Regions from separate parts of the Pseudomonas sp. CFBP 8772 genome, predicted to be linked through region 1. Evidence: riboswitches for the same ligand, from Rfam matches in the RefSeq annotation. Region 1 holds a riboswitch; the other holds the start of a gene.
The links. Region 1 has a riboswitch for cobalamin ahead of IFT99_RS24290 (CbtB domain-containing protein). Riboswitches for the same ligand answer to the same signal wherever they lie in the genome.

Region 1 (7,485 bases):
GCGCACCACCCGGTTGAGTTCTTCCTTGAGCGTGCGGATCTTCGGCAGATCGGGCTGGCTGTGGTCGCCGTGGTAACTGGCGACTTTTGCGCCGGACAGGCTTTCCACCGCCGCCAGCATGCCACCCTGGAACTGGTAGTAATCGTTGGAATCGAGCAGGTCGTGTTCGCGGTTGTCCTGATTCTGCAGCACCGCCTGGACCTGGCTGAGCCGCTTGGCAAAACCGTCACGGGCGGGCGTGCCTTCGTCGCTGCCGCCGTAGGCGTAGCCGCCCCAGTTCAGGTAAACCTCGGCAAGGTCTTCGCGGCTCTGCCACAAGCGTCCGTCGATAGCGTTCTGCACCCCCGCGCCATACGCTCCCGGCTTGGCGCCGAAGACGCGCCAGCCGGCCTGCTTCGCCGCTTGCTCGGCATCCAGGCCGTCGCGCAGCAATTGCTCGCGCTCCTGGCGCACGCGGGCGGCCAGCGGGTTCATGTCATCGGGCTCGTCCAGTGCTGCAACGGCCTGCACCGCCGCATCGAACAAGCGGATGAGGTTGGCGAACGCATCACGAAAGAACCCGGAAACCCGCAGGGTCACGTCAACCCGAGGCCGATCAAGCAGGCTCAGGGGCAGGATTTCGAAATCATCGACGCGCTGACTGCCCGTCGCCCACACCGGCCGCACGCCCATCAGGGCCATGGCCTGGGCGATGTCGTCACCGCCAGTGCGCATGGTTGCCGTGCCCCAGACCGACAGCCCAAGCTGACGTAAATAATCACCATGGTCCTGTAAGTGCCTCTCCAGCAACAGATTGGCTGACTGGAAGCCAATGCGCCAGGCGGTCATGGTCGGCAGGTTACGGACGTCGACAGAGAAGAAATTGCGCCCGGTGGGCAGCACGTCCAGCCGGCCACGACTGGGGGCGCCGCTCGGGCCGGCGGGGACAAAGCGTCCGCTCAGCGCGCCAAGGAGGTTGGCCATCTCGGCCGGACCGCACGCGTCAAGGCGCGGAATCACTACCTCATGCAAAGACTCAACAACCTGCGACAAGCCTTTGTTTTCAAAGCTATTGATCACCTCGACTCCAGCGGCAACCTGCTCAATCATCTGCGCAGCCAGCAGCTCCAGTCGCTCGCGGGTGTCACCCGTGGTACGCCAGGGTTCAGCGCTGACCTCATGTAATACCTGAGGTTTATCGCCGGTCCACGGCGCGCCGAGGTCACAGTCCAGCGGGTCGAAATCCAGCCCCAGCGCCTGACTCAAGGCGCGCAACAGGCTCGCCTGACCGCCGCGACCATCACCGCGAGGCACGCGCACCATCGCCAGCAGCGTGTCGATGCGCAGCCGGCCCGTGGGCGACTCGCCAAACACGTGCAGCCCATCGCGGATCTGCGATTCCTTCAGGTCACACAGATAGGTGTCCAGACGCGGCAGCCACACGGCGGCGTCTTCGTCGCTATTGGCATCCCCGTCCATCGACAGTTCGCGGTCGATATGGGTCTCGCGCACCAGCCTGAGAATATCTTTCTGCAGCTCACGGGCACGGCGCGGATCGAGCAGTTGCGCTTCGTAATATTCGTCTGCCAGCAGTTCAAGGTCGCGCAACGGACCGTAGGTTTCGGCGCGGGTCAGCGGCGGCATCAAGTGATCGATGATCACCGCCTGGGTGCGGCGCTTGGCCTGGGCGCCCTCGCCCGGATCGTTGACGATGAACGGGTAGATATTTGGCATCGGGCCGAGGATCGCATCCGGCCAGCAGTGCTCGGACAGACCGACGCCTTTGCCCGGCAGCCACTCCAGATTGCCGTGCTTGCCGACATGGATGACGGCGTGGGCGCCATAGCGTTTGCGCAGCCAGAAGTAGAACGCCAGGTAACCGTGGGGCGGCACCAGGTCGGGGTCGTGATACACCGCGCTGTGGTCCACGTTGTAGCCCCGCGCCGGTTGAATCCCGACGAAGGTCATGCCGAAACGCAAGCCGGCAATCATCATCCGCCCGTCGCGGCACATGGGATCGGTGTCAGGAGCGCCCCATCGCGCGATGACCGCATCGCGATTGGCCTCGGGCAATGCCTGAAACGCGGCCAGGTACTCGTCCATGGCCATGCTCTGGTGGCAAGGCCGCTGATCGAGGCTGTCCGGGTCATTGGTGACGCCGCCGAGCAAGGCATGAATCAGCGCTGTGCCCGATTCAGGCAGACCCTCGACCGGGTAACCCTCGGCCTGCATGGCGTTGAGGATGTTCAGCGCGGCGGCCGGCGTGTCGAGGCCGACGCCATTGCCAATGCGCCCGTCGCGTGTCGGGTAGTTGGCGAGAATCAGCGCCACACGCTTGTCAGTGTTGGCCGTACGGGCCAGCAGCACCCAGCGCCGGGCCAGTTCGGCGACGAAATCCATGCGTCCCGGCTGGGCGCGGTAGCAAACCACGTCGGACTGGCTGCGCTCGCTGTGCCAGGCCAGGTCCTTGAAGCTGATCGGCCGGCTGATGATGCGCCCGTCCAGTTCCGGCAACGCGATGTGCATGGCCAGATCCCGGGAGCCCAAGCCCTGTGCGCTGGCCTGCCAGGTCGGTTCGTTGTCCTGGGCGCAAATGGCCTGAATGACCGGGATATCCCGGCGAAACGGCCGCACGTCCGGCGCTTCCGGACTGGATTGAGCAAAGCCGGTGGTGTTGAGAATGACCTCGCAATCCACCTCATCGAGCCAGTCCTGCAGCGCGGTCATGCAACCGGCTTCCTTGAGGCTGGCGACCGCAATCGGCAACGGGTTCAAGCCCTGGGCCGACAAGCGCTCGCAGAACACATCAATGAAACCGGTGTTCGCCGCTTGCAGGTGGGAGCGATAGAACAGCACCGCAGCCACCGGCTGATCCGCGCGCCAGTCGGCCTGCCAGCGGGCCAGGTCGGCGTTGGGGTTCTGCGGGTGATAAATCACGGTGCGCGGCAGGGTTTGCGGCTCGGCCCAGGGATAGTCACCGCCCAGCCAGCGCGTGGCGATGAAGCTGAACAGCGATAGAGCGTTGTGCTTGCCGCCCTGGCGCAGGTAGTGCCAGAGCCGCTCGCGGTCTTCGGCGGATTCGGTGCTCAGGCCGCTCAGCTCGGGGTCCGGCCGATCACAGCCGGGCACCAGAATCAGCTTGACGCCTTTGGCCGCCAGTTCCACCAGCCGCTCGACGCCGTAACGCCAATAGCCGATGCCGCCGTGCAGGGAAATCAGGATGACTTTGGCGTGGCGAAGCACTTCGTCGACGTACAAATCCACCGAGGCATGGTTCTGCACCTGCATCGGATTGGCCAGGCGCAGGCTCGGGTAATCGTCCGGCAGTTGCTGCGCGACTTCAGCCAGCAACGCCAGGTTTGAGTCGGCGCTGCACAGGATCACCAGCTCGGCGGGCGTCTGGCCCAGGTCAGCGATGCTGTCGTCGGGAACGAAGCCGCCGGGCTGTGTACGCAGCAGGTGCATGGTTAGCCTTTGATCGCGGAAACGGCAGCGCGCAATTGCGCTTCAAGAACGCCCGCGTCCAGTTCCTGGCCGATCAGCACCAAGTGGGTTTCGCGGGTTTCGTCTGACTTCCAGGCGCGGTCGAAATGCTTGTCGAACCGGGTGCCGACGCCTTGCACCAGCAGGCGCATGGGTTTGCCGGGAATGGCGGCGAAGCCTTTGACCCGCAAGATGCCGTGCTGGACGACGGCCTGGGTCAGCGCGTCGAGCAACAGCGATTCATCGGCCTGGGGCAGCGTGATGGAGATCGAGTCGAAGGCGTCGTGGTCGTGATCATCCGGATCGTCGCCTTCGTGGTGATCGTGGTGGGTCTTGCGGCCATCGATGTGCAGCTCGGACTCAGCGCCCAGGCCCAGCAGCACACTGATCGGCAGCTGGCCCCGGTTCGCTTCGACGATCTTCACCGCTGGCGGCAGTTCTTCGGCGACTTCAGCGCGGACGGCGGCCAGTGCGTCCGCGTCGAGCATGTCGGCCTTGTTCAGCACGACGAGGTCGGCGCTTGCCAGTTGGTCGGCGAACAGCTCATGCAACGGCGATTCGTGGTCCAGGTTCGGGTCGAGTTTGCGCTGGGCGTCGACCTGATCCGGGAACGCAGCAAAGGTGCCGGCGACCACGGCTGGGCTGTCGACCACGGTGATCACGGCGTCGACGGTGCAGGCGTTGCGGATTTCCGGCCACTGGAAGGCTTGCACCAGCGGCTTCGGCAGGGCCAGGCCCGAGGTTTCGATGAGGATGTGATCGAGGTCGCCGCGACGGGCGACCAGTTCCTGCATCACCGGGAAGAACTCTTCTTGAACGGTGCAGCACAGGCAGCCGTTGGCCAGTTCGTACACGCGACCGACGGCTTCTTCTTCCGAGCAGCCGATGGTGCATTGCTTGAGGATGTCGCCGTCGATGCCCAGCTCGCCGAACTCATTGACGATGACGGCAATGCGTCGGCCTTCGGCGTTGTCGAGCATGTGCCGCAGCAAGGTGGTTTTGCCCGAGCCGAGAAAGCCGGTGACGATGGTGACGGGGAGTTTGGCCAGTGTTTTCATCGGTTGCCCTCAGGCATGCGGCGGGGCAACGAGGACGAAAACAGCGCAGGCCGGCAGAAACAGGCGCGCGGTTCGATTCGCCACCGGATCACCCCGCCCGGTTGTAGTGGAATTCCTCGGCCGCTCGCAGGCGGTCCGATTCGAGGCAGGTCTCCTGGCTCACGGCGGCCGGTCGCTGACAGGCATCGTCAGGCGACTGGCATTCATTGCGCCTTCCCGCTCGCGCAGTGGCTGTGCAATGAAGCGGTCCGTTTACAGTTGCGGGGGCAGCTGCGGCGTGAAACCGCATTCCCTTCTTAGCGCCGGTGGCTTTCATAAAAGCGGCCAGCGAACCTCAAGTGCGCAAGGCTACGCAGTGACCGCAGGCCGGTCAATCGCGCCGTTGCAATGATTGCCGCGCCAATTGACGCACCGATCACTGCATCGATTGACTTGCCGACTGACGGGTCGATTGACGCGCCAAACAGCCCGTGGTCTCCTACACACCTTGTTACGGGTGCCCTTCACAGGGTGAAACGGGAAACCGGTGCGTGCAGACCTTCGGGTGTGCATCAGTCCGGTGCTGCCCCCGCAACGGTAAGCGAGTGAAGAGTCAGATCCACTGTGTCCACAGCGATATGGGAAGGCGATTCTTGAAGGCGCGACGGCTGTGAAGGCTGTTACATGTGCCCCTCGTGAGCCCGGAGACCGGCCCGACAACGTTACATAACAACCCGCGGTGGGCGGGCGCTGTTGAGCACTGCCGGAATTGGCCTGCGGTGTCTTCGCGCCTTTCCGTCCGCTGAATCCACATCAGAGGGAAGCGCCATGTCCACCAGCACACCCCGCCAGACGTCCGGCACCACCACACACACCACGACGGCCGTTGCGAGCACGCAAAGCCAGCGCCTTGTCGCCGCCGTCAGCGCGATGTTTCTCGGTGTGTTTCTGGTGTACTTCGCCGGCTTCTCCCACATCGATGCGGTGCATAACGCGGCACACGACACCCGTCACAGCTCCGCCTTCCCTTGCCATTGAGACCCGCCGCCATGTTCAAGCGAATCGCGCAAACGGCCGGGTTCACCGGACTGCTGGCCGCCCTGTTGTTGACGTTGCTGCAGAGCTTCTCGGTGGCGCCGCTTATTCTGCAGGCGGAGACCTACGAGAAGGCGCCCGCCGTCGAGATGCATGAGCACGCCGACGACGCCATGGCGGCTCATGTCCATAACGAAGAAGCCTGGGAGCCGGAAGATGGCTGGCAGCGCGTGCTGTCCACCACCGGCGGCAATCTGGTGGTCGCGGTCGGTTTCGCCTTGATGCTGGCGGCGCTGTACACCCTGCGCACGCCGGCAAGTACGCGCGAAGGGGTGCTGTGGGGATTGGCCGGTTATGCGGTGTTTGTGCTGGCGCCGACCCTCGGTCTGCCGCCCGAGCTGCCCGGCACCGTCGCGGCGGACCTGACCCAACGACAGATCTGGTGGGTCGGCACCGCTGCGTCCACGGCTGCGGGCCTGGCGCTGATGGTATTTGCCAGACACTGGCTGCTGAAGGTCATGGGCGCGGTGATTCTGGTGGTGCCGCACATGGTCGGCGCGCCGCAACCGGCGGTCCATTCGGCACTGGCGCCGGAAGCCCTTGAAGCGCAGTTCAAGATTGCGTCGCTGCTGACCAATGCCGCGTTCTGGATCGCCCTGGGCTGGATCAGCGCCTGGCTGTTTCGTCGCAGTGAAACGCCTGCGGCGCACACGGGTTTGAACCCCGCGCTTTGACCGTGAATGACTCGTGCGACCGACCGCTGTGGGTGGTCGGCCTGGGCTGCCAGCGCGGATGCTCGGCGCTGGAGCTTCGGCAACTGATAGAGGATGGTTTGCGGGAGTGTCAGCTGGCCCCGGCGGACATTGCTGCCCTGGCGTCGATTGATGGCAAAGCCGATGAAGCGGGGTTGCTGGAACTGGGTCATGGGCTGGGCCTGACGGTCGGGTTCTTCAGCGCAGGTGACCTGGCGGCTTACGAGGATCAGCTCAGCCATCGATCCGAGATCGCTTTTGAACGCACGGGCTGCTACGGCGTGGCGGAAAGCGCCGCGTTGGCCATGGTGACGCGGTTGACCGGCTCGCCAGCGACATTGGTCATCCCCCGCCGAAAAAGCCCCCACGCGACATTTGCATTGGCAACCGCAACCGGCAGGGCGAGCGCAACCTCTTAGGACCGGCTCAAATTGTAGGACCGGCTTCAGCCGAGAAAGCGTCAAGCGTCACACTGCAAATATGAGGGTGTACATGCAGGCCCCTTTCCGGCTGAAGCCGGTCCCACGGACACACCGCGTACCCTCGTAGGACCGGCTTCAGCCGGGAAAGCGTCAAGCGTCACACTGCAAATATGAGGGTGTACATGCAGGCCCCTTCCCGGCTAAAGCCGGTCCCACGGACACACCGCGTACCCTCGTAGGACCGGCTTCAGCCGGGAAAGCGTCAAGCGTCACACTGCAAATATGAGGGTGTACATGCAGGCCCCTTCCCGGCTAAAGCCGGTCCCACGGACACACCGCGGACCCTCGTAGGACCGGCTTCAGCCGGGAAAGCGTCAAGCGTCACGCTGCAAATATGAGGGTGTACATGCAGGCCCCTTACCGGCTAAAGCCGGTCCTACAGAAGTAGGCCGCGTGCATTCAGCGACAAGCATCCGGCGAACCATCGTTCAAATGAATTCCAATCAGGACACCCCATGACCGTTTTTTTCATCGGCGCCGGCCCCGGCGATCCAGACCTGATCACTGTCAAAGGCCAGCGGCTGATCCGCTCCTGCCCGGTTATTATCTACGCCGGCTCGCTGGTGCCTGAGGCGGTGCTGGAGGGGCATCAGGCGATTCAGGTGACCAACAGCGCTTCACTGCACCTGGAGCAGATCATCGAGCTGATGAAATCCGCTCATGCACAAGGCCATGACGTAGCGCGGGTTCATTCCGGCGATCCGAGTCTCTATGGCG
Region 2 (7,485 bases), on a different contig from region 1:
CAGAGCTGCAGTCGTTCGTCAGCCGCTTCTCGGCCAACGCCTCGAAAGCCAAGCAGGCCACCTCCCGTGCCAAGGCGATCGACAAGATCCAGCTGGCCGAGGTCAAGCCTTCGAGTCGCGTCAGCCCGTTCATCCGCTTTGATCAGAACAAGAAGCTGCACCGTCAGGCGGTCATCATTGACCAGATGGCCAAAGGCTTCGACGGCAAGCCACTGTTCAAGAACTTCAGCTTCCAGGTTGAAGCCGGCGAGCGCGTTGCGATCATCGGCCCGAACGGGATCGGTAAAACCACCCTGCTGCGCACCTTGGTCAATGAACTGACCCCGGATGCCGGCACGATCAAGTGGACCGATGCCGCAGAGCTGGGTTACTACGCCCAGGACCACGCCCACGACTTCGAAGACGATGTCACCCTCTTCGACTGGATGGGCCAATGGACTCAAGGTGAACAAGTCATTCGTGGCACCCTGGGCCGGATGCTGTTCTCTAACGACGAGATCCTCAAGTCGGTCAAGGTGATCTCCGGTGGTGAGCAAGGCCGCATGCTGTTCGGCAAGCTGATCCTGCAGAAGCCGAACGTGCTGATCATGGACGAGCCGACCAACCACCTGGACATGGAGTCGATCGAGGCGCTGAACCTGGCGCTGGAGAACTACCCGGGCACGCTGATCTTCGTCAGCCACGACCGCGAGTTCGTATCGTCCCTGGCCACTCGCATCATCGAGTTGAGTCCAAGTGGCGTGACCGACTTCAGCGGCACCTACGACGATTACCTGCGCAGCCAGGGCGTCGCGTTCTGATCAGGGCAATCCGCTGACAGAGTGAAGCTGACACCAAGGAGCCCCGTCCACCGTGACGGGGCTTTTTTGTGACAGTGGGACCGGCGTTGGCCGGGAAGACGCCAGGCCAGGCGCCCCCAATCCTGCGGTGTGACCTCCGACGCGTTCCCGGCTAAAGCCGGTCCTACGAAGGCAAATGCGAACACTCGTAGGACCGGCTTTAGCCGGGAACGGGCAAGTCCGGCCGCCGTCTGACCCCGGATAAAAACCGTTAGCCAGCTTTCATTTCCCGACCCCACGGGCGATGATGCGGCACTCCCACCGCTCCAGCGAAGAGTCCCCATGTCTGCCGCCCAGCCGCCTGTTTCGCCTGTCAACACGCCTGCCAGCGACGCCAGTTCGATGGCGATCACCCTGCAAATCATCTCCATCGTCGTCTACACCTTCATTGCCTTCCTGTGCATCGGTCTGCCCATCGCGGTGATGCCCGGTTACGTGCACAACCAGCTGGGTTTCAGCGCGGTGGTCGCGGGGCTGGTGATCGGTGCGCAGTACCTGGCGACGCTGTTGAGTCGCCCGGTGGCCGGGCGTATCTGCGACACCATCGGCACCAAGCGCGCCATCGTTTACGGGCTGTCCGGCATCGCGTTGAGCGGCGTGCTGACCCTGGCGGCGATCCTCCTGGAGCGTTTCGCAGACGTCAGCCTGACAATCCTGATCATCGCCCGCCTGTTTCTCGGCGCGTCCCAGGGCTTGATCGGCGTGGGCACCATCAGCTGGTGCATCGGCCAGGTCGGTTCGGAGCACACCGCCCGCTCGATTTCCTGGAATGGCATTGCGTCATACGGCGCCATCGCCATTGGCGCTCCCCTTGGCGTGGTGATGGTCGGAGCGCTGGGCTTTGCCAGCCTGGGGTTGGTGCTGTTCGTCCTGGCGGCCGGGGCGTTGCTGTTGATCCGCAACAAAACGGCGATCCCGGTGGTGCGCGGCGAGCGCCTGCCGTTCTTCTCGGTGTTCGGCCGGGTGGCGCCGTTTGGCCTGAGCCTGACCCTGTCCTCCATCGGCTACGGCACGCTGACGACGTTCATCACGTTGTTTTACGTGGCCCGTGGCTGGGAAGGCGCGGCCTGGTGCCTGACGGTGTTCGGCATCTGTTTCATCGTCGCGCGTTTGCTGTTCATCAACGCGATCAACCGCTTTGGCGGCTTTCGCTCGGCGATCGTCTGCATCACCGTGGAAACCCTGGGTCTGTTGCTGCTCTGGCTGGCACCCGACACCACCTTCGCCCTGATCGGCGCAGGGCTGACCGGTTTTGGTCTGTCGCTGGTCTATCCCGCGCTGGGCGTCGAAGCCATCAAGCAGGTGCCCAACAGCAGTCGCGGTGCCGGGCTCAGCGCTTACGCGGTGTTCTTCGACCTGGCGCTGGCCATTGCCGGACCGCTGATGGGTGCCGTGGCGCTGGGCATGGGCTATGGCTGGATTTTCTTCTTTGCGGCGTTGTTGTCGGTGGCGGCATTGACACTGGCAGTGGTGCTGTCACGCAGGGCGCCGATCGATACGCGGGTGTAGAGGACGCGCGGTACGGCTTCCCGGCTAGAGCCGGTCCCACCTAAAAGCTGAACTGCCGCCTCGCGTCCCGGTCGGAATAGCACATCCCCCGAACAGGAGTGAGGGCGTGACCCACGACCCCTCTGGCTCGAACGCTACCCCTCCGGACCCGGCCACGTTGCGCGAAGTCCACAAACTGCGCGTGCTGACCGTGAACACCCACAAGGGCTTCACCGCACTGAACCGGCGTTTCATCCTGCCGGAATTGCGTGAAGCCGTGCGCAGCACCGGTGCCGATCTGGTGTTTCTCCAGGAAGTCCTCGGCGGGCATGACCGCCATGCCGCCAAGTACGAAGACTGGCCCGACACGCCGCACTACGAATTTCTCGCCGACAGCATGTGGACGGACTTCGCCTATGGCCGCAACGCGGTTTACCCCGACGGTCATCACGGCAACGCGCTGCTGTCCAAATACCCGATCCTGCATTACCGCAATCTGGACATTTCCATCACCGGGCCGGAGCGCCGCGGACTCTTGCATTGCGTGCTGCAGGTGCCGGGGCATGCGGAAGTCCATGCGATTTGTGTGCACCTCAGCCTGTTGGAGAGCCATCGGCAATTGCAGCTGAACCTGCTCTGCGACCTGCTTGACTCCCTGCCCGAGGACGCCCCGGTGGTCATCGCCGGCGATTTCAACGATTGGCAGCTGCAAGGCAACAAGCGTCTTCAGCGCTGCGGCTATTTACACGAAGCCTTCGAGCGCAGTCAGGGCCGGCTGGCGAAAACGTACCCCGCGCGCTTTCCGATGCTGCGCCTTGACCGTATCTATTTGCGCAACGCCACCAGCCATGATCCGAAAATCCTCGGCACGCGGCCGTGGACGCATTTGTCCGATCACCTGCCGCTGGCGGTCGAAGTGCATCTGTAATGAGCTACGCCGTCATTTATCCGGATCGATCAGGGGAACCGTGGCGTCACGATCAAACTGGGAGCCCGGGTCTTCGTTCCCCGGATCCATATCGGCATCGAGTTCCGTTTCCGGCTCATCGGGCTGATGCCCGGGGTGCGGTGCAAGCGGCGCAGCATCGGGGGAGTGAGATTGCATGGCAGTTTCCTCGTTTCGGTAGGTTTGCTGAAGACTCTATTCAATGCGTGGAGCTTAGCAGGCGCCTCAGGTGCAACAAGACCTGTCGACACTATCAAGAACACCTATGGCAATCAGCAGTCAGTAAACAAGCCTCGCCGCTTTCCTCGCGCGGTTCCTTATCGGGCGAAGACGGCGTCATGAGCCGCGCATCCAGACACGCCTCACCGCACAGGAAATAATCCCCATGAGTCTGCACGACAAGATCATCGGCCGCCTCGGCTTTGGCTCCGCGCCCTTGGGCAATATGTTTCGCACCATTGACGAAGACGAAGCGGCAGCCACCGTTCAATCCGCCTGGGACCAGGGCATCCGCTATTTCGACACCGCACCCATCTACGGCGCCGGCCTGTCCGAGCAGCGGGTGGGCAAGGCACTGGCGGGCATCCCCCGCGACCAGTACACCTTGAGCACCAAAGTCGGCCGGCTGATTTCCGATGAGATCGACACCGAAACGCGCAGTGGTCCTTTCGCCGAAGGCCTGAAAAACAAGATTGTCACCGACTACTCCGCCGACGCCACGTTGCGTTCCATTGAAGCGAGCCTGAAACGGCTGAACACCGACCGACTGGATATCGTGTTTGTCCACGACGTCGCCCAGGACGCCCATGGCGATGCCTGGATCGAGCATTTCAACATCGGCCGCACCGGCGCTTTCCGCGCCCTCACCCGCCTGCGCGAAGAAGGCGTGATCAAGGCCTGGGGCCTGGGCGTTAACCGCGTCGAGCCGTGCGAACTGACCCTGGACCTGGAAGAAGCCCAGCCCGACGGCTTCCTGCTCGCTGGCCGTTATTCCCTGCTCGACCATGACCAGCCGCTGCAACGGCTGTTCGACAAGGCCCGTCAGCACAACGCCGAGTTCGTCGTCGGCGGGCCTTACAGCTCCGGCGTGCTGGTGGGCGGCAAGCATTTCGAGTACCAGGAAGCGTCCCAGGCGATGCTCGACAAGGTCGCGCACATTCAGGAAATCGCTCGGCAGTATCAGGTCGACATCAAGTCCGCAGCGCTGCAGTTCGTTCTCGCCAACCCCCTGGTGGCGGCGGTGATTCCGGGCGCGAGCCGGCCGTCGCGGATCATCGAAGACGTTACTGCGCTCAACGCACAGGTGCCGGATGGTTTCTGGCAAGCCATGCGCGATCAGGGCTTCATTGCCCTGCAGGCGCCGGTCCCCGGCAAAGACTGATATCGTGGCCAATGACGCCGGGCCAGACGCCCGGCTTTGTTCCCTGCGCGAGATCTGTCCATGCGAATTCTGATCGTCAACGTCAACACCACCGCATCCATGACCGAGACCATCGCCGAGCAGGCCCGCAGCGTGGCCTCGCCCGGCACCGAGATCATTGGTCTGACCCCGCGCTTCGGCGCCGAGTCGGTGGAAGGCAATTTTGAAAGTTACCTGGCGGCCATCGCGGTGATGGACCGGGTCATGTCCTACGAAGGGCCTTATGACGCGGTGATTCAGGCCGGTTACGGCGAGCATGGCCGCGAAGGCTTGCAGGAGCTGCTCGACGTGCCGGTGGTGGACATCACCGAAGCGGCGGCCAGCCTGGCGATGCTGCTGGGGCATAAATACGCGGTGGTCACCACGCTGGACCGCACCGTGCCGCTGATCGAAGACCGCCTGAAGCTGGCCGGGGTGTACGAGCGCTGCGCCTCGGTGCGGGCCAGCGGCATGAGCGTGCTGGAGCTGGAGGAATCGCCGGAGCGTGCGGTCAAGGCCATCGTCGAGCAGGCCATCGAAGCGGTGAACCGGGACAAGGCCGAGGTGATCTGCCTGGGCTGTGGCGGCATGGCCGGGCTGGATCAACTCATCCGCGAACGCGCTGGCGTGCCCGTGGTGGATGGCGTGACCGCGGCGGTGGCACTGGCGGAATCGCTGGTGCGCCTGGGACTGAAGACCTCCAAAGTGCGGACCTACGCCACGCCACGGCCGAAGAAGATCGTCGGTTGGCCGTTTAAGCTCTAAGCCGGTGGTGTTGAGCTCACGCCGATGGCGCTGCAAACACATACCTTGTGGGAGCGAGCTTGCTCGCGAAGACGGCATTCCAGCCGCTGAAGATCAAGTGAATGTACCGCCTCTTCGTGAGCAAGCTCACTCCCACAGGTGTTGCGTCCGTCCAGTTACTGCGAGGTGCCAATACATCTCCGGCGCACCACCGCTGCATTCGCCTCCACCCGCCGAATCGTTTAGTATCCCCGCCGCCGGTTTCCACTCGGAATTAATAGGGAATCCCGGGCGCGTCATCGCGCTTAAACGGAACTGTCCCCGCAACTGTAGGCGCCGAGCCCTGCTTCCTGTTTGCCACTGGGTCACCCCGGGAAGGCCGAAGCATGGCAATGAAGCGCCAGTCAGGAGACCTGCCGGCCAGCATATTCATTCACCGGCGGGGTGTCCGGGGAAGGACTCCCGTTCGTGCGTCGTTTCGCGCACGCTGTGCGCGCCCCCACTTTCAGGGCGCCTGCCGGGATGGACTTTCCAGCGCCTGCTTCGCCAAGCAATCAGGCTTTCTGGAGATCGCTGTTCATGCCGCTGCGCCGCCTCGCCGCCCTGTTCGTCACGCTGACCTTGCCCACCGCCGCGCTCGCGGCGTCGACGGCCTACCCCTTGACCGTGGACAACTGTGGCCAAGCGCTGACGTTCAACCACGCGCCGCAGAAAACCGTGACCATCGGCCAGGCCGCCACCGAAATGCTCTATGCCCTTGGCCTGGGCCCGAAGGTCGTGGGCACGTCACTGTGGTTCAACCCCGTCCTGCCCCAGTACCAAGCCCTCAACGACGGCATCGAGCGCCTGGCCGACAATGCGCCGAGCTTCGAATCGGTGATCGGCAAACGCCCGGATTTCGTCCCGGTGCAGTTTGAGTGGATGGTCGGCCCACAGGGCGCGGTCGGCACCCGCGAGCAGTTTCGCGACTTGGGCATCCCCACCTATATCCTGCCGTCCGACTGCGAGGGCAAGAACAACCGGGTCGGCGCCGACGGCACGCGCCTCGAAGCCTTCCGCATCGAAACGCTGTACAAAAGCCTCGGTCAGCTGGCGCAGATCTTCGATGTGCAAGACCGTGGCGAGCCCCTGATCGCGGATTATCAGGGGCGGCTGGCCAAAGCTGTGGCGCAGGCAAAAGCCCATGCCAACCCACCCGTCTCGGCGGTGTTCTGGTTTTCCAGCCCTGACATCAACGTCGATCCGTACGTGGCCGGGCGCAAGGGCATTCCCAACTTCATGCTCGACACCCTCGGCATGCGCAACGTCATCGACTCCGATGAGGAATGGCCGACCGTGGGCTGGGAAACCATCGCAAAGGCCAACCCGACCGTGCTGGTCATCGCGCGCATGGACCGCCGCCGCTTCCCGGCTGACGATCACGAGAAGAAGCTGGCCTTCCTCCGCTCTGATCCGGTCACCCGCAATATGGATGCAGTGAAAAACAATCGCATCGTGATCATGGACGCCAGCGCCATGGAGTCCAGCGTGCGGCTGTTTGACGGTATCGAACAGCTGGCCGGGGCCACTCTCGCGCCATGACGTCTGTCGGCATGCTCCGGTCGAGCGTCGTCCGCATCTTCGGGCATGGCGCTTGGGCCATCGCATTACTGGCGTTGGCGGTGCTCGCGGGCGTGGCGATTGGCGAGACGTCGATCAGCCTGCCGGTGATCGTTCAGGTAATGGCGAACAAGCTGTGGGCCGCGGGTTTTCCTCTGGACCCGATCGATGAGGGCATTGTCTGGAATTACCGGCTGACCCGGGCCATCGTTGCCGCCACCTGCGGCGCAGGGCTGGCGGTGTCGGGCGTGGTTTTGCAATCGCTGCTGCGCAACCCCCTGGCCGACCCCTACTTGCTGGGCATTTCTGCCGGTGCTTCAACCGGCGCGGTCTTGGTGGCGATCATCGGCATCGGTGCCGGGACGATCTCCCTGTCCACCGGCGCCTTTGCCGGGGCGATTGCCGCCTTTGCGCTGGTCGCCCTGCTCGCCCGCTCCTCTCGGGGGCAGACCGCTGCGGGCCAGATCATC

Region 2: linked by a shared signal. The riboswitch ahead of IFT99_RS09760 (ABC transporter substrate-binding protein) and the one ahead of IFT99_RS24290 (CbtB domain-containing protein) in region 1 are both predicted to bind cobalamin.

The regions. Positions count from the first base shown of each region.
Region 1 is NZ_JACYUI010000017.1:26,933-34,417, forward strand. It holds gene cobN (cobaltochelatase subunit CobN) at 1-3,444, opposite strand, end outside; gene cobW (cobalamin biosynthesis protein CobW) at 3,447-4,520, opposite strand; cobalamin riboswitch at 4,648-4,872, opposite strand; cobalamin riboswitch at 4,998-5,230, shown strand; gene IFT99_RS24290 (CbtB domain-containing protein) at 5,328-5,537, shown strand; gene IFT99_RS24295 (CbtA family protein) at 5,549-6,268, shown strand; gene IFT99_RS24300 (cobalamin biosynthesis protein) at 6,271-6,705, shown strand; gene cobM (precorrin-4 C(11)-methyltransferase) at 7,224-7,485, shown strand, end outside.
Region 2 is NZ_JACYUI010000003.1:655,971-663,455, forward strand. It holds gene IFT99_RS09730 (ABC-F family ATPase) at 1-800, shown strand, start outside; gene IFT99_RS09735 (MFS transporter) at 1,122-2,348, shown strand; gene IFT99_RS09740 (endonuclease/exonuclease/phosphatase family protein) at 2,506-3,255, shown strand; gene IFT99_RS09745 (hypothetical protein) at 3,268-3,432, opposite strand; gene IFT99_RS09750 (aldo/keto reductase) at 3,659-4,654, shown strand; gene IFT99_RS09755 (aspartate/glutamate racemase family protein) at 4,715-5,437, shown strand; cobalamin riboswitch at 5,658-5,851, shown strand; gene IFT99_RS09760 (ABC transporter substrate-binding protein) at 5,996-6,997, shown strand; gene IFT99_RS09765 (FecCD family ABC transporter permease) at 7,009-7,485, shown strand, end outside.